DNA from 4 places in the Streptomyces sp. NPDC007264 genome. Region 1 is predicted to be linked to each of the others. Evidence: riboswitches for the same ligand, from Rfam matches in the RefSeq annotation. Region 1 holds a riboswitch; each other region holds the start of a gene.
The links. A riboswitch is a leader RNA that binds a small molecule or an ion and turns the genes downstream of it on or off. The one in region 1 is predicted to bind cyclic di-AMP.

Region 1 (5,133 bases):
CCTTCGGGGGGATCTCTCCCCGACGTCGCCCCAGTTGTTCGTAGTTCTTGCCCAGTTGGGTGATAGCGGTGGTCTTCCCGGTCCCGGCGAGACCGGAGACGATCAGTCCCCGGCGGGCCGAGTGCTGGTGCCGGTTGAGCAGGATGCGCTTGCGGCCGGTCGCTTCGGCATGGCGGATCGTCGGAGTCGAGACGATCACCAGCGGCCGACATGCGCAACGCGTCCGCCCACCCGGGCCGCATCGGCTCGGGCACCATCATCCGTGCCAGCAGCAGGGCGGCATCGACGGCCTTCGTGCCAGCCGGTCGAAGAACGGCCGCGCAGATCGTCCTCGACGCGACATCGGCAGCGATGGTCGATTCGACCCGGCCGGTCACCCCGTCGTCCAGGACAGCCAGCACGTCCAGCGGAGTGGTGTCGATCTGCACGATCTCGCCCGGCCGAGCCGCCATCGTCGGAGTGAACGGCGCCTCCGGCCGGCGGGCCAGCGACCGCCTGGTCGTGGCCGCATCGAAACTGTGCCGGCCCTCGGAAAGAACCTTGACCAGCCGGTAGAGAGTCGACCGAGGCGGGATGGGCACCACCCCCTCACCGTGACGTTCGGCCACCAGCCTTTCCGCCTGGCGCATCACTCGGCTCCGAGTGCCGGTCGACTTGTCCTCCTGATCGGCCAGCACCTCGACAAGGGCCTCCACCAGGCGTTCGTCGGCCCGCCCGGTACTTGGCATGGACAGTCGAGTGGCCCGCCGATCGACCAGACCCCAGACACCCGAGTCACGCCACCTCACCCTCATGCGGTGCAACGTGCGCTCCGAGACCGGTGTCCCCGAAGCGGTCAACTCGGCGGCCTTCGCGACGATCCGCTCGTTGATCGTGCGCCACTTCGGATCGAACTCCGGCTGGGGAGCCGTGCCCGGTGGTGAATCCGGAGGCACCCCGGTCTCGGTCTCGATCAGGTGGCGCTCGAAGAACTGAGCCTTGCGCACAGCAGGTTCAGGAACTGTGTCCAGCAATCCGAACGCCGGAAGCGCCGGGGTGTCCGGCTCGGAGTCGAGAAGCTCGAACCCGTTGGAGGCCATCAGGTGGCTGAACATCACCCACGATGGCGCCCCGCTGCTGTCGATCAGTCGGACCGTGGTTCCCGCGAGTCCGGCCACCGAATGGACCCGCCCATCGAAGCGAACGCGATCGCCAACGCGCAGAACCCCACGCGGGGGGACTTGCCTGCCTCATCGTTCCTCACTCCGGCTCACGAGGGTGCGGTCGCTCAGCGGGTAGGACAGGTCCGCAGTCAGCTGTCCGCACCACAGCAGGTGGAACACCACTGGGAGAACCTGGATGGGGTCGCCGACCGCTGCGGCCTGGGTCACCAGCGGTGCAGGGACGGCGAAGGCTGCGGTCACTGCCGCGTTCAGACCCGCCGACTCCCCATACCGGCGGTGGCGGTAGCCGGCCAGCCACCGCAGGTTCGCCGCCCGCACCGCGGGGATCTCCCCGGCCAGCCGGTAGGCCCAGCCCAGTTGTGAACACGCGAGGCGCATCGCGGCGAACGACGTGGCGGACCGGGCATCGACACGATCCTTCGGACGGCAGTCCAGCACCAGGCCCGTTCCGTCGTCCGCCCGTGCGAAGTAGTCCGGCGCGTGCGAGCGGCCACGGCCCGACGCCTCATCACGCCAGAACAACCAGAACGGCTGCGAAGCGAACCCCACGACCTGCGGATCAAGTCCAAGAGGATCGCGTGATCGCGCTCCAACCACGACTCGAACCCGACATGCCGCTCGGTCGCTGCCGCCCAGTACAGCCCGGGAAAGTGCCGCTGCCCTCGGTACGACGGGAAGTCCCGGACCGGAGCCGCCTTCTCGAAGGCCACCTCGGCCGCATGGTCCAGAGGCTTCCGTACCTCGACTCCGTGCGACAGCCAGGCCAGATCGAAATCCGACACCTGCGGCGGAGCGCCGCCCCTCAACGCTCGTAGCCCACCCATGAGCATGACCATCACGGATTCCGTGAGACAAGCCACCCAGAACGGGACGGAAGTCACCCCAGAGAGTGACAGCACTCTCGACGGCAGCCACCAAACCTGAGAACCGAGGCCGCCCAGCCCGGATTAATGAGACTCATCCAAGCTCAGCGAGACGGGACAGCCTTCGACTTCTTACTCTCGGTGATCTGTCGCCAACGACGAGCTGACGACAGATCACCGAGAATCCGACAGTTGTGGGGCGGCCTTGTACGCGGCCTCAGGCCGGCCGCACCACGCTGTGGATGATGGACGCGCCGGCGTAGTAGATGGACTCCTCGCGCACGTAAGCGCCCGGTTTGGGGGCGTGGATCATCATGCCGTTGCCGATGTAGATGCCGACGTGGCTGATGTCGTCGTAGAAGAAGATCAGATCACCGGGCCGGGCATCGGTGAGCGAGACCGTCGTGCCGGCGTTGACCTGGTCGTACGTCGTCCGCGGAAGCGTCACCCCGGCTGCCTTCCACGCGGCCTGGGTCAGGCCGGAGCAGTCGTAGGAGTCGGGCCCGGTCGCGCCCCACACGTACGGCTTGCCGATCTGCGCCCGGGCGAAGTCCAGCGCCTTCGCGGCCTTCGTCGCGTACGTGTCCGTGGACGTGGATCCCGTGGAAGTGGATCCGGTGGAGGTGGATCCGGTGGAGGTGGATCCCGTGGACGTGGAAGAGGACCCCGAGGTGCCGGTCGTCGTGCCCGAGGACGCCTGCTGCCGGGCCGCCTGCTGCCGTGCCAGCTCCTCCGCCTGACGCTGGGCCTCCTCCTGCTTCTTCTTCTCGATCGCGGCGAGCCGCGCCTTCTCCTCCGCGGTCAGGTCGGACAGCAGCTGCCGCGCGGTGGCGAGCTTCTTCTGGACGTCCGCCTTGGTCGTCCTGAGCTTCTCCTGCGACTCGGTGAGCGTCTGGAGGCTCTTGGTGGCCTCCCGCCGCTTCTGCATCGTCGTGGACTGCTCGGTGACGTACTCGTCGACCGCGTCCTTCTGGCGGCTGGTCAGCCGGCCCATCAGCTGGGTCTGGTCGAAGTAGTCCTGAGGCGAGTCGGCCAGCAGGAAGGTGGCCGTGTCGGGGGCCGCGGCCCCCGTGCGGTACTGCGCCGCGGCGAACGAACCCAGTTCGTCCCGCGCCTCGTTGAGCTTCTGGGTGCGCTTGGCGACGTCGTCGAGGAGCGTGTCGACGCGCTTGCGCTGCCTGGCCGTCTTCTCCTTGGCCGCGTTGTACGTGTCGGTGGCGGACTCGGCCTGGTGGTAGAGCTCGTCGACCTTCTTCTCGACCTCCTCGAGGCTCGGCCTGCCGTCGGTGGAGGGTGCGGCGTTCGCCGTCTGGGAGAGCAGGGCCACGGAGGTGAGGGCCGCCGTCGCGAGGACGGGAGTCCGTATGCCTGCGATACGCGTGCCCGAGGGGCGCGCCTTGCGGTGCGGCGCCATGGGAGGCGACTCCTTCCGTACACCGCCTACCGAGTTAGCTGTCGGGTTCGGGCGGGTGGTTCCGGAAGGTGTGCCCTACGGCCGTCCCCCGCGCGGCGGTCGGCCGATTCACCCCAAGGTCGGTTGGGTCCCCGGCTCCGGCTGCCCGCGGGCGCACCGGACTCGGCGGAGGCCGCGCGGCCCGGCGACCTTCGCCGGTGGGGGTCGTGCGGCCCGCCCGGAACCGTAGCCAACTGATGCGGCCCGTGTGAAGGTTGATGTGCGATATGCCCGATACATTTTCGTGACCTTGGTCGTGGGTGTGGTCTTCCTCGGTCAATGCGGAGGGGTCTGGGGGGTGTTGGCCGTTTCTCCCGGAGTCGGGTGGAGTCGGGCGGAGTCGGGCCGTGTGCCCGGTTCCCCGGGGCGCCGCTCGCGGCCGGTGTGCGGGCGGGAGGCTTCACGCCGTGGTGTCACCACCGGTCACGGCACGGCCCCGCACGGTGACACGGCTCGGGCGGGTGGCGGCGGAAGATCACCGGGCCCGGATCCGACCGGATCCGCATCCGCATCCGCATCCGGACCCGGACCCGGACCCGGACCCGGAGCCGGACCCGGATCCGACCGGACGGACTTCTCGGGGCGGCGACCGGTTGTCGGTGGGGCGGCCTAGACTCGGAGAGCGATGAGCAGCCTCTTTGACGACAGCTTCCTGGCGGACCTCAAGGGCACCCCGGCCCACGAGGAGGAGCCCCCGCCGCCCGACGACGATCACGGAGCGGAGCCGGTTCCGGACGATCTGTTCGGTGGGCGGTTCGACCTGCCGCCGGACCGCGACTCCCACTACCGCGACGGGGCGCCCCGCCCCGCCCTCGACGCGCAGGCGCTGATCGAGGGGCTGAACGAGAACCAGCGCGCGGCCGTCGTGCACGCCGGCTCCCCCCTGCTCATCGTGGCCGGCGCCGGTTCCGGCAAGACCCGCGTGCTCACCCACCGCATCGCGTATCTGCTGGCCCAGCGAGGCGTGCACCCCGGCCAGATCCTCGCGATCACCTTCACCAACAAGGCCGCGGGCGAGATGAAGGAGCGCGTCGAGCAGCTCGTCGGGCCGCGCGCCCACGCGATGTGGGTGATGACCTTCCACAGCGCCTGCGTGCGCATCCTGCGGCGGGAGAGCAAGAAGCTCGGCTTCACGTCCTCCTTCTCCATCTACGACGCCGCGGACAGCAAACGGCTGATGGCGCTGGTCTGCCGCGACCTGGACCTCGACCCCAAGCGTTTCCCGCCCAAGTCCTTCAGCGCCAAGATCTCCAATCTGAAGAACGAGCTGATCGACGAGGAGGACTTCGCCGCCGGGGCGGCTGGGGGCACCTCCCGCTCGAGCGGAGCCGAGAGTGGGGGAGGCTTCGAGAAGACCCTCGCCCAGGCGTACGCGCTCTACCAGTCACGGCTGCGCGAGGCGAACGCGCTCGACTTCGACGACCTGATCATGACCACGGTCAATCTGCTCCGCGCGTTCCCGGACGTCGCCGAGCACTACCGCCGCCGCTTCCGCCACGTGCTCGTCGACGAGTACCAGGACACGAACCACGCCCAGTACGCCCTGGTGCGCGAGCTCGTCGGCCCCGCGGGCGGCGGCCGGCCCGAGGACGTGCCGCCGGGCGAGGACGACCTGCGCCCCGCCGAGCTGTGCGTCGTCGGCGACGCCGACCAG
Region 2 (5,133 bases), on a different contig from region 1:
GGTTCCGTCCTCTCCGGCCCCACTCGCGCCCGGGCGGCGGCGGTGCTCGGTCTCGCGGCCCAGCCGCCGGACCCCCGGTACGTGGGCACGGTGTGGCGCGACGACTGGCTCAGGCGCCTGGAGGCACTCCACCCTCCCGCCCGTGTCCGGGCGGACCCGCGCGAGCAGGGCACCCGAGAAGGCCACGGCACCCTCTCCGGGGACGCCGGCGCGGTCCGGGCCGCCGTGCTCGCGGTGGGCGGCTGGCACGACCCGTACCGGGACACCGTGCTCGCCCTCCTGGAGCGCCTTCCGGCCGACCGCGTACGGGGCCTGATCGGGCCGTGGCCGCACGCGTACCCCGACCACGGTCTGCCGCCCGGCCCGGCGATCGGCTTCCTCCAGGAGACCCTCCGCTGGTGGGACCACTGGCTCAGGGGCAGGGACACGGGGGTCATGGCGGAGCCGCTGCTGCGCGCGTACGTCACCGGCGCCCGCCCTCCCGCGGCCGGGTGCGAGGGGCTGCCGGGCCGCTGGGTCGGCGAGCCGTCGTGGCCGTCGCCGAACGTCACCCCGGTCCCCTACGCGCTCCGGGGCGCCCCTGTGCCCGTGCGGTCCCCGCTGCACACCGGTCTGGACGCCGGCCGCTTCGTCCCCCGCGGCGGCGACGCGGACCTGCCGCCCGACCAGCGCGAGGAGGACGCGAGGTCGGTGTGCTTCGAGTTCGGGGCGGAGGAGGAGACCTGGGTGCTGGGGCGGCCCCGGGTACGACTGCGGCTGACCTGCCCGGCGCCGTGCGGGCAGGTGGTCGCCCGGCTGTGCGACGTGGCGCCCGACGGGACGTCGGTCCTCGTCACCCGCGGCGTCCTGGACCTGTCCGCGCGTGCCGGCGGCGACCGGACGGCCTCCCGGGCCCCGGGGGCCACCGAGGACGTGGTGGTCGAGCTGGGCGGCACCGGCCACGCCTTCCCGCCCGGCCACCGCATCCGCCTAGCCGTGTCCTCCGTGTACTGGCCGTGGCTGTGGCCGCAACCGGGCGCGGAGGCGGGCCTCGTCCTGGATCCGTCGGGCAGTCGGCTCGAACTTCCCGTGCGCACGGCGCAGTCGGGGCCGCCCCTCGTGTTCGGGGAGCCGGAGCACGCCGAGCCGCTGGGCGTCAGCTCCCCGGCCACGCTCGACGAACCGCGCCCGAGCCGGCTGGTGGTCCGGGACGTGGCGAAGGGCGAGTGGCGCCTGGAACTCGCCCCCTGCCGGGAGGGTGTTCTGGTGTACCCCGACGGTCTCGAGGTCGCCGAGGACGCCCGGGAGACGTACACCGTCGAGGACGCCGACCCGCTGACGGCCCGCGCCCGCTGGGACCGGTCCGTGCGGATGCACCGCCCGGAGACGGGATGGGACGCCAGGGTGGAGACGCACTCCGGGATCGTCTGCACGGCGGCGGAGTTCGTCGTGTCGGACGAGCTCGTCTGCGGGGACGGCGACGAAGTGGTGTTCCACCGGACATGGGTGACGCGGATTCCCCGTACGACGCCCACCTCCCCCGCACCAGCGAAATGCCCGAATAGGGGGCATTAAGGGCTCACTTCCTGTGACCTTCGCCACCAGGACATCGAAGGCGTGCGGGGATCCTCGGGGGGGCCGGCGACCTCCACCCCATTTGCCCGAATTGGCACCCGATTTCCCATAACGCCAAGTTCCTTACCGTCGGCAGGGCGCCAGTGAATTCGGTCACGCCACCACTATATGGCTCTTTTCGGTCATGTAGTCAACTTTCCTTCTACAAAGGGCATGTTGACTGCCGACTCCACGGGGGACCAATATCCACATTGCGGAATCTCAAGGTCATTTCGGCTGGACCGCGACTTCCGGCTTGTTCCCGACATCTCCCCTCGCTTACCTTCCTCTCGACCCGAGCGGATCGCCGAATCCTGCCGCCGCTCGAGGGCCCATCGACCGATGACGGCAGGAGCGGGGGACCCAGGTAGGTCGCCGAACCGGACACCGCGCCGGAACGGCTCGGGGTGAAGCCACGCCCTCGGAACCGAGGACACGGCCGGGCACCTCCCAGCCCGAACCCGACAGCTCACCTCGCAGGCGCCGGAGAGGAAAACGACATGCCCGCTTTCGCCCTGCCCGCACGCCGTCGGAACGACCGGTCCAAGGCCGCCCGCATCCGCCGCACCCTCGCCGCCGCGGCGACCGGTGCCGCCGTGCTCGCTCTTCCCGTCGTGGGTGCGACGAGCGCTTCGGCCGCCGCTCCCGCCGCCGCACCGGCGACCGCCACGGCTTACCGCGGCAGCCTCGACGGCTGGATCCGTCAGTCGCTGACCGTCATGGCGAAGCACGGGATTCCCGGGTCCTACAACGGGATCTACCGCAATGTGATGCGCGAGTCGTCGGGCAACCCGAGGGCCATCAACAACTGGGACAGCAACGCCGCGAAGGGCATCCCGTCCAAGGGCCTCCTGCAGGTCATCGACCCGACCTTCCGCACCTACCACGTGCCCGGCACGGCGTACGACCCCTACGACCCGATCGCGAACATCACGGCCGCCTGCAACTACGCGGCCCACAGGTACGGCTCGATCGACAACGTCAACAGCGCGTACTGACCCCGAAGAGTCTCTCGAGGACGACGGCGATGCCGTCGTCCTCGTTGGACAGGGTGATCTCGTCGGCGACCGCCTTGAGTTCGGGATGGGCATTGGCCATGGCGACGCCGTGCGCGGCCCAGTCGAACATGGGGATGTCGTTGGGCATGTCGCCGAAGGCGATGGTCCGGGACGGGCTCAGGCCCAGATGCTCGGCGGCCAGCGCGAGTCCCGTCGCCTTCGTGATGCCGCACGGCTGGAGTTCGACGGTTCCGGGCCCCGACATGGTGACCGTCGCCAGCGACCCGATCGCACCGCGGGCCGCCATCGCCAACTCGTCGTCGGACAGGGTGGGGTGGCGCAGCAGCACCTTGCTGATGGGCTCGCACCACAGGTCGTCGCGCCGCTCGACCCGCACCGCGGGCAGGGTGGGGTGCGGCATCCGGTAGCCGGGCTCGACGAGGGTGAGCCCGTGCACCCCGTCCTGGTCGACGGCCGCGTAGACCTGCCCCACCTCGGCCTCGACCTTGCCGAGCGCGGTCTCCGCCAACTCCCGGTCCAGCGTGACGGAGAACAGCAGCCGGTCCGCGCCGGCGTCGTACACCTGCGCGCCCTGTCCGCACACCGCGAGCCCCCTGCTGCCCAGGTCGTCGAGCAGCGGCCGCACCCTGGGCGCCGGACGCCCCGTGACCACCAGGTGCTGGGCGCCGGCCGCCACGGCCCGCGCCAGCGCGGCCTTCGACCGGTCGGAGAGCGTGTCGTCACCACGCAGCAGGGTTCCGTCCAGGTCGGTGGCGATGAGTGCATATGCAAGGGGTGCGGCCATGATCAGAGAATACGGATGGAACACCCCGGCGTGCTCGGCGCGAACCGGACGAGGATCCAGCCGTGCGCCGCGGCCAGATGCCGTACCCGCCGCGACGACGCGAACCCCGTGCCGCAGCACACGAAGCGCATCACTCGCGCACCTGCACCCCGCCTTCGAAGCGGTCGCGCAGCCACGTGATCATCTCGTGGTGCTGGGAGCTGTGGGAGAACGGTCCGGTGGGTGCGGGTCCGTCCGCCGCCGCAGCCGGTAGACGCTGTCCACGACGGGCGGCCCACCCGTAACGTGTGCCGCGACCACCTGCAACCACCCCTGCACGGCACCACCGGAACGCACGAGAGCGAGGCAGCATCCCATGCCCCCCTTCGACGTCCCCGAGGGCGACCCCTTCGGCCCGCACAACCTCCCCTACGGCGTGTTCTCCCCCGCAGGCTCCGACGAGCGCACCGTCGGCGTCCGCCTGGGCGACCACGTGCTCGACGCCGGCGCGGCGGCCGAGGCCCTCGGCTCCCCGTACGCCTCCCTGCTGGCGCGGCCGTCCCTGGGACCGCTGCTGGCCGCGGGCCGCACCGCATGGTCGGACGTGCGCCGGGCGCTGACGGCGTGGGTGACGGTGCCCGCGCACCGGGAGACGGTGGAGCCGCTGATGCGCCCGCTGTCCGAGGTGACCCTCCACCTGCCCTTCGAGGTCGCGGACTACGTCGACTTCTACGCCTCCGAGAACCACGCCCGCAATGTGGGGCGGATCTTCCGTCCGGACGCGGAGGACTCGCTGACCCCCAACTGGAAGCATCTGCCGATCGGTTACCACGGGCGGTCGGGGACCGTCGTGGTGTCGGGCACGGACGTCGTGCGTCCACAGGGGCAGCGGAAGGCCCCCACGGACCCCGCTCCGGTCTTCGGCCCGTCCGTCCGCCTGGACATCGAGGCGGAGGTGGGCTTCGTGGTGGGGGTCCCGTCGCGGCTGGGCCGGCCGGTGGCGCTGTCCGCGTTCCGTGACCACGTCTTCGGGCTGTGCCTGCTCAACGACTGGTCGGCGCGGGACATCCAGGCGTGGGAGTACGTGCCGCTGGGGCCGTTCCTCGGCAAGTCGTTCGCCACATCGGTCTCGGCGTGGATCACCCCGCTGGACGCGCTGGAGCAGGCGCGGGTGGCGCCGCCGGAGCGCACCCATCCGCTGCTGCCGTACCTGGACGACGCGCGGGAGGAACCGGCCGGCTACGACCTGCGCATCTCCGTCGCGATCAACGGCCATGTCGTCTCCCGGCCACCCTTCTCCACCATGTACTGGACGGCGGCCCAGCAACTGGCCCACATGACGGTGAACGGGGCGTCGCTGCGGACGGGCGACCTGTACGGCTCGGGCACCGTGAGCGGCGCGGCGGAGCGCGAACGCGGCTCGCTCCTCGAACTCACCTGGAACGGCCGCGACGCTCTCGAACTCCCCGACGGCAAGCGGGCGTTCCTGGAGGACGGGGACGTGGTCACGCTGACGGCGTGGGCGCCCGGGCCGGACGGGACACGGGTCGGGCTCGGCGAGGTGACAGGCCGGGTGGTACCGGCGGTGGACACCGCGGGCTGAGGCGCGCCGGGCGCTGGGGCCCGGCGCCGTTCTAGAACCAGTCGTCCGGCTCCGGCTCCGGCTCCTGCCCCATGTCCCGGTCCGGCTCCGGGCCGGGTCCGGCGCCGTCGTCGGCGTCGGCGTCGGCGTCGGCGTCGGCGTCGGCGTCGGCGGGG
Region 3 (5,133 bases), on a different contig from region 1:
ACAGGAGTGATTCCGAGGAGGCGCAAGTCATGCACCGACCGTCCGCCCGCCATGTCCTGCCGGAGTTCACCGAACGCACCGGCTACGGACAGCGGACCCTTGACCCGTACGCGAAGCTCCTGGACGAGCGGATCGTGTTTCTGGGGACGCCGATCGACGACACGTCGGCGAACGACGTGATGGCGCAGTTCATGCATCTGGAGTATCTGGACCCCGACCGCGACATCTCGCTGTACATCAACTCCCCGGGCGGCTCGTTCACCGCCATGACCGCGGTCTACGACACGATGCAGTACGTCAGTTGCGACGTGGAGACGGTCTGCCTCGGCCGGGCGGCGTCGGCCGCGGCCGTGCTGCTCGCCGCGGGCGCGCCGGGCAAGCGGCTGGCGCTGCCCGGTGCGCGCGTCCTGATCCACCAGCCGTCCCTGCCGGAGCCGGTACGGGGACAGGCCACCGATCTGGCCATCCAGGCCGAGGAGTTGATGCGCACCCGCAGGCGCCTGGAGGAGATGCTGGCGCGGCACACGGGGCAGGCGCCGGATCGCATCGCCGCCGACATCGAGCGGGACACGATCCTCGACTCACGCGCCGCGGTGGAGTACGGACTGGTCGACCGCATCGTCTCCGGCCGCACGGCATCGCACACCGCACCCGGCACGAGGTGAGCCGATGCTGCCGCCCGAACTTCCGCCGCTGCCCGCGCTGACCCGCGCGGAGGCGGAGTTGATCGACCGTTACCTCGATGTCGTCGACCTGCTCGGCCGCATCAACCCCGCGCACTCCGGTGACACCTACCGGGGCCTGCGCGCCGCCCAGGCCCTGGTGGGCAAGGCGGCGGCCCTGCGCGAGGCGCTGACGCTGATGCACCAGCGCGGGGAGCACGAACTGCACGGCCCGACCCTCGCCCGCGCCCTGCGCACCCTCGACGGCGAACGCCGCGCGGACCGCGTCGCCGTGCCTCCCGGGGCGGACTGAGCCGGGACCCCCGGAGCCGCCGGAGCGAGGGGCGGACGACGGCCTCGCGCCCCGGGCCGGAAGGCTGAGGCGGGCAGACCGCTCCATGGGCATGCCGGACGGCCGGCCGTCCGTCCGGCGCGGCTCAAACGGGCCAAATGGTGTACCCCGGACCGGAGTAGAGAGGGCTCCGGTGTCCGGCCCGCAGGAGTCGCGCAACATGCCTGCCCGCAGGGCGCGATGCGGGACTCCGATGCAGGTCGGGGCCTGGTTCGCTCCCTCAACTTCCCTCGAGAGGACGGTTGTCCACCCGAACGAGTGAGTGGTGAGTAACGCCACAAATCGCCGATTCCATTGTGATTTTCGGACCCTGGTAGGTGAAGATCCCTTCCTGACGACAAGCCCCCGCCACCGCGGCGGGGCGGTCCGGGCGGACGCCGAATCCTGCCGCCGCCCGGATGACCGGTCGACAGGAGTGGATCGGCAGGAGTGGAGGACCCGGCAAGGCGGGCCGCCGGAGAGATCCGGAGGTCCTTGGGGTGAAGCCGCGCGAGCGGCCGGGCTACTTCGCCAGTCCGAATCCGACAGGTCATCCTTCACAGGCGGCTGACGAAGGGTTGCGCATGACTGCGCTCAATCGTGTCCCGTCGCTGCTGACCCGGGCCGGCACCGCCTCGGCCCTCACCCTCGCCGCCGTCGGCGGCGGCATCGCGGTCCCCGGCGTCTCCACCGACGCGGCCGCCGCGACTCCGGCGGCCAAGGCTCTCCAGATCGCGGCGTCGAAGAAGGGAGCCCCGTACAAGTGGGGCGCCACCGGACCGCGCCGCTTCGACTGCTCCGGGCTCACCCTCTACGCCTTCAAGAAGGCGGGCAAGAAGCTGCCCCGTACGGCCGCGGCGCAGTACAACACGACGCACCACGTCTCCTCCTCGCACCGCAAGGCCGGAGACCTGGTGTTCTTCCACTCGGGCCGGAACATCTACCACGTCGGCATCTACGCCGGGAAGGGAAAGATCTGGCACTCCCCGCGGACCGGGGACGTGGTCAGGCTCCAGAAGATCTGGACGAAGAGCGTCTGGTACGGGCGGGTCGGCTGACGCGGCCGGCGGGGCGGCGGCCCGGTGCGCCGCCGCCCCGCCGGGGCGTGACCAGGGCCGGAACGGGAACTCGTGCACCATGGCCGACCGAGCTCCCCCTCAGGCACGGCGCGAGACTCCCCTGGAGCGCGCCGACCGCAACTTCGCCGAGTTGCTGCAGGAACTGCGCGTCACCCAGACCGGGGTCCAGATCCTGTTCGCGTTCCTGCTGACCCTGGCCTTCACCCCGCGCTTCCCGTCCCTGGACACGGTCCAGCGCGCCACGTACGTCACGACGCTCCTGCTCGCCGTGCTGGCCGCGGCCCTGTTCACGGCGCCCGCGGCGCTGCACCGCTCGCTCTTCCAGCAGAACGCCAAGCCCGTCATCGTGCGGGTCTCCTCCCGCCTCGCCACGGTCGGGATGACCATGCTGATGCTCGCACTGACCGGATCGGTACTGCTGGTGGTGGACGTGTCGCTCAACCGGGCCGCCGGCATCGCCGCGGGCGTGGGGACGCTCGTCGTCTGCGTGGGCCTGTGGCGCGTCCTGCCCTGGCTGCTGGGACGGGGCGTCCTCGCGGCTCCGCGGGCTCCGGGAGCGGAAGCGGGGCGGGACGGGCCGGAGCACTCCGGGTGACCGCAGCGCGGTCCGCGGCCGCCCCGGAGGGGGTGGCCCCGGTGTCGGGCACCCCGCGCATCGCCTCGGTCACGGTGCGCGTCGACGCGGCGGAACCGGCCGCCGACGCCTCTCGCGGCCGGCGGCGCGGGCGGTCACGGCTCCCGTTGCCCGCCCGCGGCGACCGACTGGACCGGCGTGCTCCACGGGAGCTCGATCGCGACCGTCTTGCCGCCCTCCCTGGTGGGCCGCACGCTCACTGTGCCGCCGCACTCCGCGGTCAACCAGCGGATGATCACCATGCCGCGGCCGTTGTCCTGCTGCACGGCCGCGGGCAGCCGTCTCGGAAAGCGGGGATGGCTGTCGGTGACGCCGATCCGAAGTAACTCGTCCCGGTCCAGCACGACGTCGACCGTGAAGGTGGGCGACTTCCCGAGGGTGTGCTGCACGGCGTTCGTGGTGAGTTCGGAGACGATGAGGCGTACGGTGTCGGCGATCTCGGAATCCCTCGGCAGGCCCCATTCCGCGAGGACGTCGGCGACATATGTTCGAGCCACGGAGACCGAGGCGGGATCGCTCGGCAGAGTGACGGATGCTTCCTGGTGATCTGCCATGGCGACGTCGTCCCTTTCCCACGGGACCGGAGTCCGACACGGAGCGGTTGGTTTCCGGTGCGGTCCCGGACTTGGTGCTGCGCGCCAGACTGCCATCACCAGGGCTCTCACGGGTGCGTTCCCCCGGGATATGCATATATCTGTCGCTCGAAGCGGTGAACTCTCCGACGACCGAGCGTATTTGGGCCCGGCCCCGGCGCATCCTCTACCGTCGCCGTGGAACCGGGCGCCGCACGGAAGGAGAGTCGGCCATGCAGTACGGACCAGCGGTGCGCCGCCGCAAGCTCGGCGCCGAGCTGCGCGCCCTGCGCGCCCGGTCGGGCCTCACGAGCGGTGCGGCGGCCGCACTCGTCGGCTGGCACCAGTCGAAGGTGAGCCGGATCGAGACGGGCGCCAGCGGCGTCAAGCCGGCCGACGTACGCCTCCTGTTGGACGCGTACGCCGTCGAGGACCCCGGACTGCGGGAACTGCTCCTGGTGTTGGCGGGCTCCGAGGACGGCGGCGGCCGGCAGAACTGGTGGCACGCGTATCGCGGAGTGCTGCCGCCGACCTACCGCGACTTCATCAGCCTGGAGTCGCAGGCGAGCACGATGCGCACACTGGAGACCTCGGTGGTGCCGGGACTGCTGCAGACGCCCGAGTACGCGAGGGCGGTGACGCGGGCCGCCGTCGGCACCCTGGAGGAGGCCGAGCTGGACACCCTGGTGGAGGTGCGGCTGGCCCGGCAGGAAGTGCTGCGTTCGGAGCCTCCGCTGCGGCTGAGCGCCGTCCTGGACGAGGCGGTGCTGCGCCGGGAGGTCGGCGGGCCGGATGTCATGGCCCGGCAGCTGAGGCGGCTCCTGGACGCCGCCGCGCTGCCCCACGTCCGACTCCAGGTCCTGCCGTTCGCAGCCGGGGCGCACATCGGCATCACCGGGCCTTTCGTTATCTTCTCCTTTCCGAGCAGGTCTGATCTGGATGTGGTTGTTCTAGACCACTTGACGAGTAGCCTCTATCTCGAAGGGGAAGAAGACCTTCAGGCCTACAGCGAGGCCTTCAACTCGCTCCGCATCCACGCCCTTTCACCCGAGGAATCGTTGGAGTGCATCGCCGCGTTGGCAGGCGTTGCGTAAGGAGGCACCATGTCAGCACCGCCTCGGCATGTCCCTTCCAGTGCATCCGTGCACGGCGTGCGGTGGCTGCGCAGCAGCCGCAGTACGGGAATGAACAACTGTGTCGAGACCGCCCGTCCGGGCCCCGGGCCCTGGGCCGGGCTGGTGGCCGTGCGCGATTCCAAGAACGTGGCCGGACCGGCCCTGCTCTTCACCCCCGACACCTGGAAGGAGTTCCTGAACGGGCTGCACTGATCTGATCAATTCCGCGCGGCGGGCTCGATCGCGCGCCATTCCGCGGCCGCGGTCGATGTCAATTCCCAGATGAATATTCCCGCACCGCTGCGGACGAGTCCTGTCCGTTCCGCCCGAACCACGCGCGATGCACGGCCGTTCCGCCGACTCACGGCCGCGTCTCGCCGATCACGCGTACGGCGTGCTCGATCTGCCCGTCCGTGAGATCCGCACGGGCGGTCAGACGCAGCCGGGAGACACCGTCCGGCACCGACGGCGGCCGGAAGCAGCCGACGGCGACTCCCGCCGCCCGGCAGTCCGCCGCCCACCGCACGGCCTGCTCGGGGGAGGGCGCGCGCACGGAGACGACGGCGGCATCCGGCCGCACCGCCTCATGGCCCTCGGCCGTGAGGCGGGCGTGCAGGCCCGTCGCCACCTCGCGCGCCCGCTCGGCACGCTCCGGCTCGCGGCGCAGCAGGCGCAGGGCGGCAAGCGCCGCACCCGCCGCCGCCGGGGCCAGCCCGGTGTCGAAGATGAACGTCCTGGCC
Region 4 (5,133 bases), on a different contig from region 1:
CGTCGTCGGCGACATCGACCCGCAGCAGACCCTCGCCTGGGTCGAGAAGTACTTCGGGTCCATCCCCTCGCACGACGGCAAGCCCGCGCCGCGCGACGGCTCGCTGCCCGACGTCATCGGCGCGCAGCTGCGCGAGGTCGTCGAGGAGGAGGTCCCGGCGCGCGCCCTGATGGCCGCCTACCGGCTGCCGAACGACGGCACGCGCGCGTGCGACGCGGCCGACCTCGCGCTCACCGTCCTCGGCGGCGGCGAGTCATCCCGTCTGTACAACCGGCTCGTACGGCGGGACCGCACCGCCGTCGCCGCAGGGTTCGGCCTGCTGCGGCTGGCCGGGGCGCCGTCCCTGGGCTGGCTCGACGTGAAGACCTCCGGCGACGTCGAGGTACCCGTCATCGAGGCGGCCATCGACGAGGAGCTCGCCCGGTTCGCCGAGGAGGGCCCCACGACCGAGGAGATGGAGCGCGCCCAGGCCCAGTTGGAGCGCGAGTGGCTGGACCGGCTCGGCACGGTCGCGGGCCGCGCCGACGAACTGTGCCGCTACGCCGTCCTCTTCGGCGACCCCCAGCTCGCCCTGACCGCCGTCCAGCGCGTGCTCGACGTCACCGCGGAGGAGGTGCAGGCGGTCGCCCAGGCCCGGCTGCGCCCCGACAACCGCGCGGTGCTCGTGTACGAGCCGGTCGCGGCCGAGGCCGAGGAGACGGCTGAAGGCACCACCGCCGAAGGCACCGCTGAAGGCACCACCGCCGAAGGCACCGCCGGCGAAGGCAACCGCAATGACGAGGAGTCGGCGAAGTGAGCGAGCTCGCGACCATGGACTTCCACCCGCAGCCCCAGCCCGGCGAGGCCAGGCCGTGGGCGTTCCCGGCCCCCGAGCGTGGCACGCTCGACAACGGCATGACCGTGCTGCGCTGTCACCGCCCGGGCCAGCAGGTCGTGGCCGTCGAGGTGCTCCTCGACGCGCCCCTGGACGCCGAGCCGGCCGGCCTCGACGGCGTCGCCACGATCATGGCGCGCGCCTTCTCCGAGGGCACCGACAAGCACTCCGCCGAGGAGTTCGCCGCCGAGTTGGAGCGCTGCGGCGCCACGCTCGACGCGCACGCCGACCACCCCGGCGTCCGCCTCTCCCTGGAAGTGCCCGTGTCCCGCCTCCCGAAGGCGCTCGGGCTGCTCGCCGACGCCCTGAGGTCGCCGGCGTTCGCGGACAGCGAGGTCGAGCGCCTGGTGCGCAACCGCCTCGACGAGATCCCGCACGAGACCGCCAACCCGGCCCGGCGCGCCGCCAAGGAGCTGTCCAGGCAGTTGTTCCCCGCCTCCTCGCGCATGTCGCGCCCGCGCCAGGGCACCGAGGAGACGGTCGAGCGCATCGACTCCGCGGCCGTCCGCGCCTTCTACGAGCGGTATGTGCGGCCCGCGACGGCCACCGCCGTCGTGGTCGGCGACCTCACCGGGGTCGACCTGGACGCACTGCTGGGCGAGACCCTCGGCGCCTGGACGGGGGCGCCCGCCAAGCCGCGCGCCGTGCCGCCGGTGACCGCCGACGACACCGGCCGGGTGATCATCGTGGATCGCCCCGGTGCCGTCCAGACGCAGCTGCTCATCGGGCGTGTCGGTGCCGACCGCCACGACCGGGTGTGGCCCGCGCAGGTGCTCGGCACCTACTGCCTCGGCGGCACCCTCACCTCCCGCCTGGACCGCGTCCTGCGCGAGGAGAAGGGCTACACCTACGGCGTGCGGGCGTTCGGCCAGGTACTGCGCTCCGCGCCCGACGGGACCGGTGCGGCGATGCTCGCCATCAGCGGCTCCGTCGACACGCCCAACACCGGCCCGGCGCTCGACGACCTGTGGAAGGTGCTGCGCACCCTGGCGGCCGAGGGGCTGACGGACGCCGAGCGCGATGTCGCCGTGCAGAACCTGGTGGGGGTGGCGCCGCTCAAGTTCGAGACCGCGGCGGCCGTCGCGAGCACGCTCGCCGACCAGGTCGAGCAGCACCTTCCGGACGACTACCAGGCGACGCTGTATCAGACGCTCGCCGCCACGGGCACGGTGGAGGCCACGGCCGCGGTCGTGAACGCGTTCCCGGTGGACCGTCTGGTGACCGTCCTGGTCGGCGACGCGGCGAAGATCGCGGAGCCGGTCGAGGCGCTCGGCATCGGCGAAGTGAGCGTCGTCCCGGCCGAGTAGGAGGGCGGGTACGCGCGCGTGGAACCGTGGAGGACACGCGCGCACGGCGACGGCGTCCCGAGGGGCCCCGGTGACTGTTCGGTCACCGGGGCCCCTGTCGTCGGTGTTTTGTCCGCATTGCCACGGAGGTTGCCCTTCTGCCCTGTGGGATGCGCTACAAATCCCGGGCTCGGTTTGTCGATCGGGAAAGGCCGCGCTTAGCGTCGGTCCGGCTGTCCGTCAGGCAGTAGGCCGCGTCCGCGGCACCGGACAGTCATCGCCGAGTCCCCGTACGGCGCGAGCCAGGGGAGCCGGGGACCCACCGCAGTCCCTGGGGTGAATCGGGCGCCGCCCGTAGGAGACCTTCCTGCTCCGAACCCGTCAGCTAACCCGGTAGGCGAGAGGGAAGGAAAGGACCAGTCACTTCATGGCGTTCACCTGCGCCGGCGGGAAGCACCGCCGTCCGAGCCGCGTGAAGCGCACGACCACGAACGCCGTGGGTGTCGCGGCGCTCACCACGACCGGTGTCATCGGCACCCTGTCCGCCCCCGCGTTCGCGGCCGGCGACCCCGTCGAGCAGACCGGACTGATGCGGGCCGTCTCGCTCGGCGACTCGGTCGCCGAGACGATCGACGCCCAGGCCGCGGCCCAGAAGCAGGCCGCCGAACAGAAGACGGCCGAGGAGACCGCGCGCAGGCGGGCCGCGGAGAAGGCCGCGAAGGAGCGTGCGGCGAAGGAGCGCGCCGCCCGCGAGGCTGAGCGCAGGCGCCTGAACGCGTACGTGGCGCCGATCCACGGCTCGTACGTCTCCACCGGCTACCGCACCGGCGGCTCCCTGTGGTCCTCCGGTACCCACACCGGCATCGACTTCCACGCCGCGACGGGCACGCCCGTGCACGCGGTCGGCGCCGGCACCGTCGTCGAGGCGGGCTGGGGCGGCGCGTACGGCAACCAGATCGTCATCAGGATGAACGACGGCACCTACACGCAGTACGGGCACCTGTCGTCCATCGGCGTCTCCGTGGGCCAGCGGGTCACCCCCGGCCGGCAGATAGCCCTCTCCGGGGCCACCGGCAACGTGACCGGGCCGCACCTGCACTTCGAGGCGCGTACGACCCCGGAGTACGGCTCGGACATCAACCCCGTCGCCTACCTCAGGGCCCACGGTGTGAACGTCTGACCGCGCGTCCCGATGGGGTGCGGGTGTCCGATGACCTCGGCCGACGGGCCGGGGTCATCGTCGTTTCGAAGGACTGCTGTCCAAAAAATATCCATGGATTCCGGTCCGCCGTCGGAAATTCCGGCCCGCTGCAATAGAGTCGGCTGAACACCCGCCGAGCGGCGGCGTTTCACGGGGATTAAGGCGGAGGTCGGACATGCGTATTCCGGCGCACTCGGTATGCACGGCGATCCGTGATGACATCGTCGCGGGTGTCTACGAGCGGGGCGCCCGGCTCACCGAGGAACTCCTCGCGCGTCGCTACGGCGTCTCGCGCGTCCCCGTGCGCGAGGCCCTGCGCACGCTGGAGGCCGAGGGCTTCGTCGTCACCCGCAGGCATGCCGGCGCGTGCGTGGCGGAACCCACCGAGCGGGAGGCCGCCGACCTCCTGGAGATGCGGATGCTGCTGGAGCCGCTCGGGGCCGCGCGGGCCGCGCAGCGGCGCACCGAGGCCCATCTGAAGGTGCTGCGGGGCCTGGTCCGGCTGGGGCAGGAGCGGGCCAGGAAGGGCAACAGCGACGATCTGCGCTCGCTGGGCGGCTGGTTCCACGAGACGCTCGCACAGGCATGCGGGAGCCCCGCGCTGACCTCGACGCTCGCCCAGCTGCGGCACAAGATCGCCTGGATGTACGCGGTGGAGGCGCCGGCCGACCCCGTGGAGTCCTGGGCCGAACACGGCGGCATCGTGGACGCCGTCGCGCGCGGGGACGGCGAGCGGGCGCGGACCCTCACGGCGCTGCACACCGAGCGCGCGACCGCCGCGCACCGCCTCCGCTTCCCCGGCGCGGGAGACCGGACGGACCGTGTGAGGACTTCGCAACAAGCCGTAAACATCTCGGGGCCTCGGTATTAACACGAGCACCGTATACAAAGAGGGATATTCGACGGGGGCTATTCGGGCTGCCCGTTTTTCGCATGGCCGTGGAAATAGCCGCGTGGGTGATTCGTGTGCGCCTCGGGGATTTTCTGCGCACCCCGCGGAATGCGCGCGCGGTGGTGCCGAACGGGCACGTCCCCCGGCCGAGAGACACGAATGCGGCGGAGCCGCGTCCGCCGTGAAAGCCGACGAGGCTCCGCCGCACCGCGGGGAGGGAAGGGTCAGACGGTCTCGGGAAGCTCCTCGAGCCCCTCGGCCACCAGCTTGGCCAGGCGGTCGAGCGCGGCGTCCGCCCCCTCCGCCTCGGAGGCGAGCACGATCTCCTCGCCGCCCTGGGCGCCCAGACCGAGAACCGCCAGCATGGATGCGGCGTTGACGGGGTTGCCGCCGGCCTTGGCGATCGTCATGGGGACTCCGGAGGCCGTGGCCGCCCGGACGAAGATGGAGGCGGGGCGGGCGTGGAGGCCCTCGGCCCAGCCGACGTTGACGCGGCGCTCAGCCATGTGATGCTGCCCTTCAGGTGTCAATCTTGTCTAGACCAGTTTCCCATACGGTGAGGCGCGCCCGGAAGGGATGCCGGTCGTGTCCCGGGGGCCCGGACGGTTCCCGGACGGTTCCCGGACGGTTCCCAAACGGTTCCCCCGGACCGCCCCGCGCCGGCGCCGGACGCGAGCCTTACCCTGGGGCCCATGCAGATCGCGTCGGACCGGCACGAGTATCCCGCCCACTGGGAGGCCGACGTGGTGCTGCGCGACGGCGGCACCGCGCGCATCAGGCCCATCACCGCCGACGACGCCGAGCGCCTCGTCAGCTTCTACGAGCAGGTCTCGGACGAGTCGAAGTACTACCGCTTCTTCGCGCCGTACCCTCGCCTGTC

Region 2: linked by a shared signal. The riboswitch ahead of ACFYMU_RS27275 (transglycosylase SLT domain-containing protein) and the one ahead of ACFYMU_RS17955 (NlpC/P60 family protein) in region 1 are both predicted to bind cyclic di-AMP.
Region 3: linked by a shared signal. The riboswitch ahead of ACFYMU_RS25500 (C40 family peptidase) and the one ahead of ACFYMU_RS17955 (NlpC/P60 family protein) in region 1 are both predicted to bind cyclic di-AMP.
Region 4: linked by a shared signal. The riboswitch ahead of ACFYMU_RS22980 (M23 family metallopeptidase) and the one ahead of ACFYMU_RS17955 (NlpC/P60 family protein) in region 1 are both predicted to bind cyclic di-AMP.

The regions. Positions count from the first base shown of each region.
Region 1 covers NZ_JBIAFD010000009.1:187,244-192,376, forward strand. Annotated here, with positions in the region: gene ACFYMU_RS17935 (TniB family NTP-binding protein) at 1-199, opposite strand, end outside; gene ACFYMU_RS17940 (hypothetical protein) at 211-555, shown strand; gene ACFYMU_RS17945 (hypothetical protein) at 805-975, shown strand; gene ACFYMU_RS17950 (TnsA-like heteromeric transposase endonuclease subunit) at 1,230-1,712, opposite strand; gene ACFYMU_RS17955 (NlpC/P60 family protein) at 2,244-3,440, opposite strand; cyclic di-AMP (ydaO/yuaA leader) riboswitch at 3,449-3,618, opposite strand; gene pcrA (DNA helicase PcrA) at 4,105-5,133, shown strand, end outside.
Region 2 covers NZ_JBIAFD010000018.1:142,099-147,231, reverse strand. Annotated here, with positions in the region: gene ACFYMU_RS27280 (CocE/NonD family hydrolase) at 1-1,554, shown strand, start outside; cyclic di-AMP (ydaO/yuaA leader) riboswitch at 1,924-2,089, shown strand; gene ACFYMU_RS27275 (transglycosylase SLT domain-containing protein) at 2,094-2,591, shown strand; gene ACFYMU_RS27270 (HAD family hydrolase) at 2,575-3,396, opposite strand; gene fahA (fumarylacetoacetase) at 3,752-4,978, shown strand; gene recQ (DNA helicase RecQ) at 5,010-5,133, opposite strand, start outside.
Region 3 covers NZ_JBIAFD010000016.1:109,540-114,672, reverse strand. Annotated here, with positions in the region: gene ACFYMU_RS25510 (ATP-dependent Clp protease proteolytic subunit) at 30-665, shown strand; gene ACFYMU_RS25505 (hypothetical protein) at 670-975, shown strand; cyclic di-AMP (ydaO/yuaA leader) riboswitch at 1,380-1,574, shown strand; gene ACFYMU_RS25500 (C40 family peptidase) at 1,578-2,051, shown strand; gene ACFYMU_RS25495 (DUF6328 family protein) at 2,131-2,667, shown strand; gene ACFYMU_RS25490 (ATP-binding protein) at 2,802-3,260, opposite strand; gene ACFYMU_RS25485 (helix-turn-helix domain-containing protein) at 3,512-4,372, shown strand; gene ACFYMU_RS25480 (DUF397 domain-containing protein) at 4,382-4,606, shown strand; gene ACFYMU_RS25475 (8-amino-7-oxononanoate synthase) at 4,755-5,133, opposite strand, start outside.
Region 4 covers NZ_JBIAFD010000013.1:154,832-159,964, reverse strand. Annotated here, with positions in the region: gene ACFYMU_RS22990 (M16 family metallopeptidase) at 1-796, shown strand, start outside; gene ACFYMU_RS22985 (M16 family metallopeptidase) at 793-2,181, shown strand; cyclic di-AMP (ydaO/yuaA leader) riboswitch at 2,429-2,575, shown strand; gene ACFYMU_RS22980 (M23 family metallopeptidase) at 2,588-3,340, shown strand; gene ACFYMU_RS22975 (GntR family transcriptional regulator) at 3,537-4,232, shown strand; gene ACFYMU_RS22970 (HPr family phosphocarrier protein) at 4,478-4,759, opposite strand; gene ACFYMU_RS22965 (GNAT family N-acetyltransferase) at 4,946-5,133, shown strand, end outside.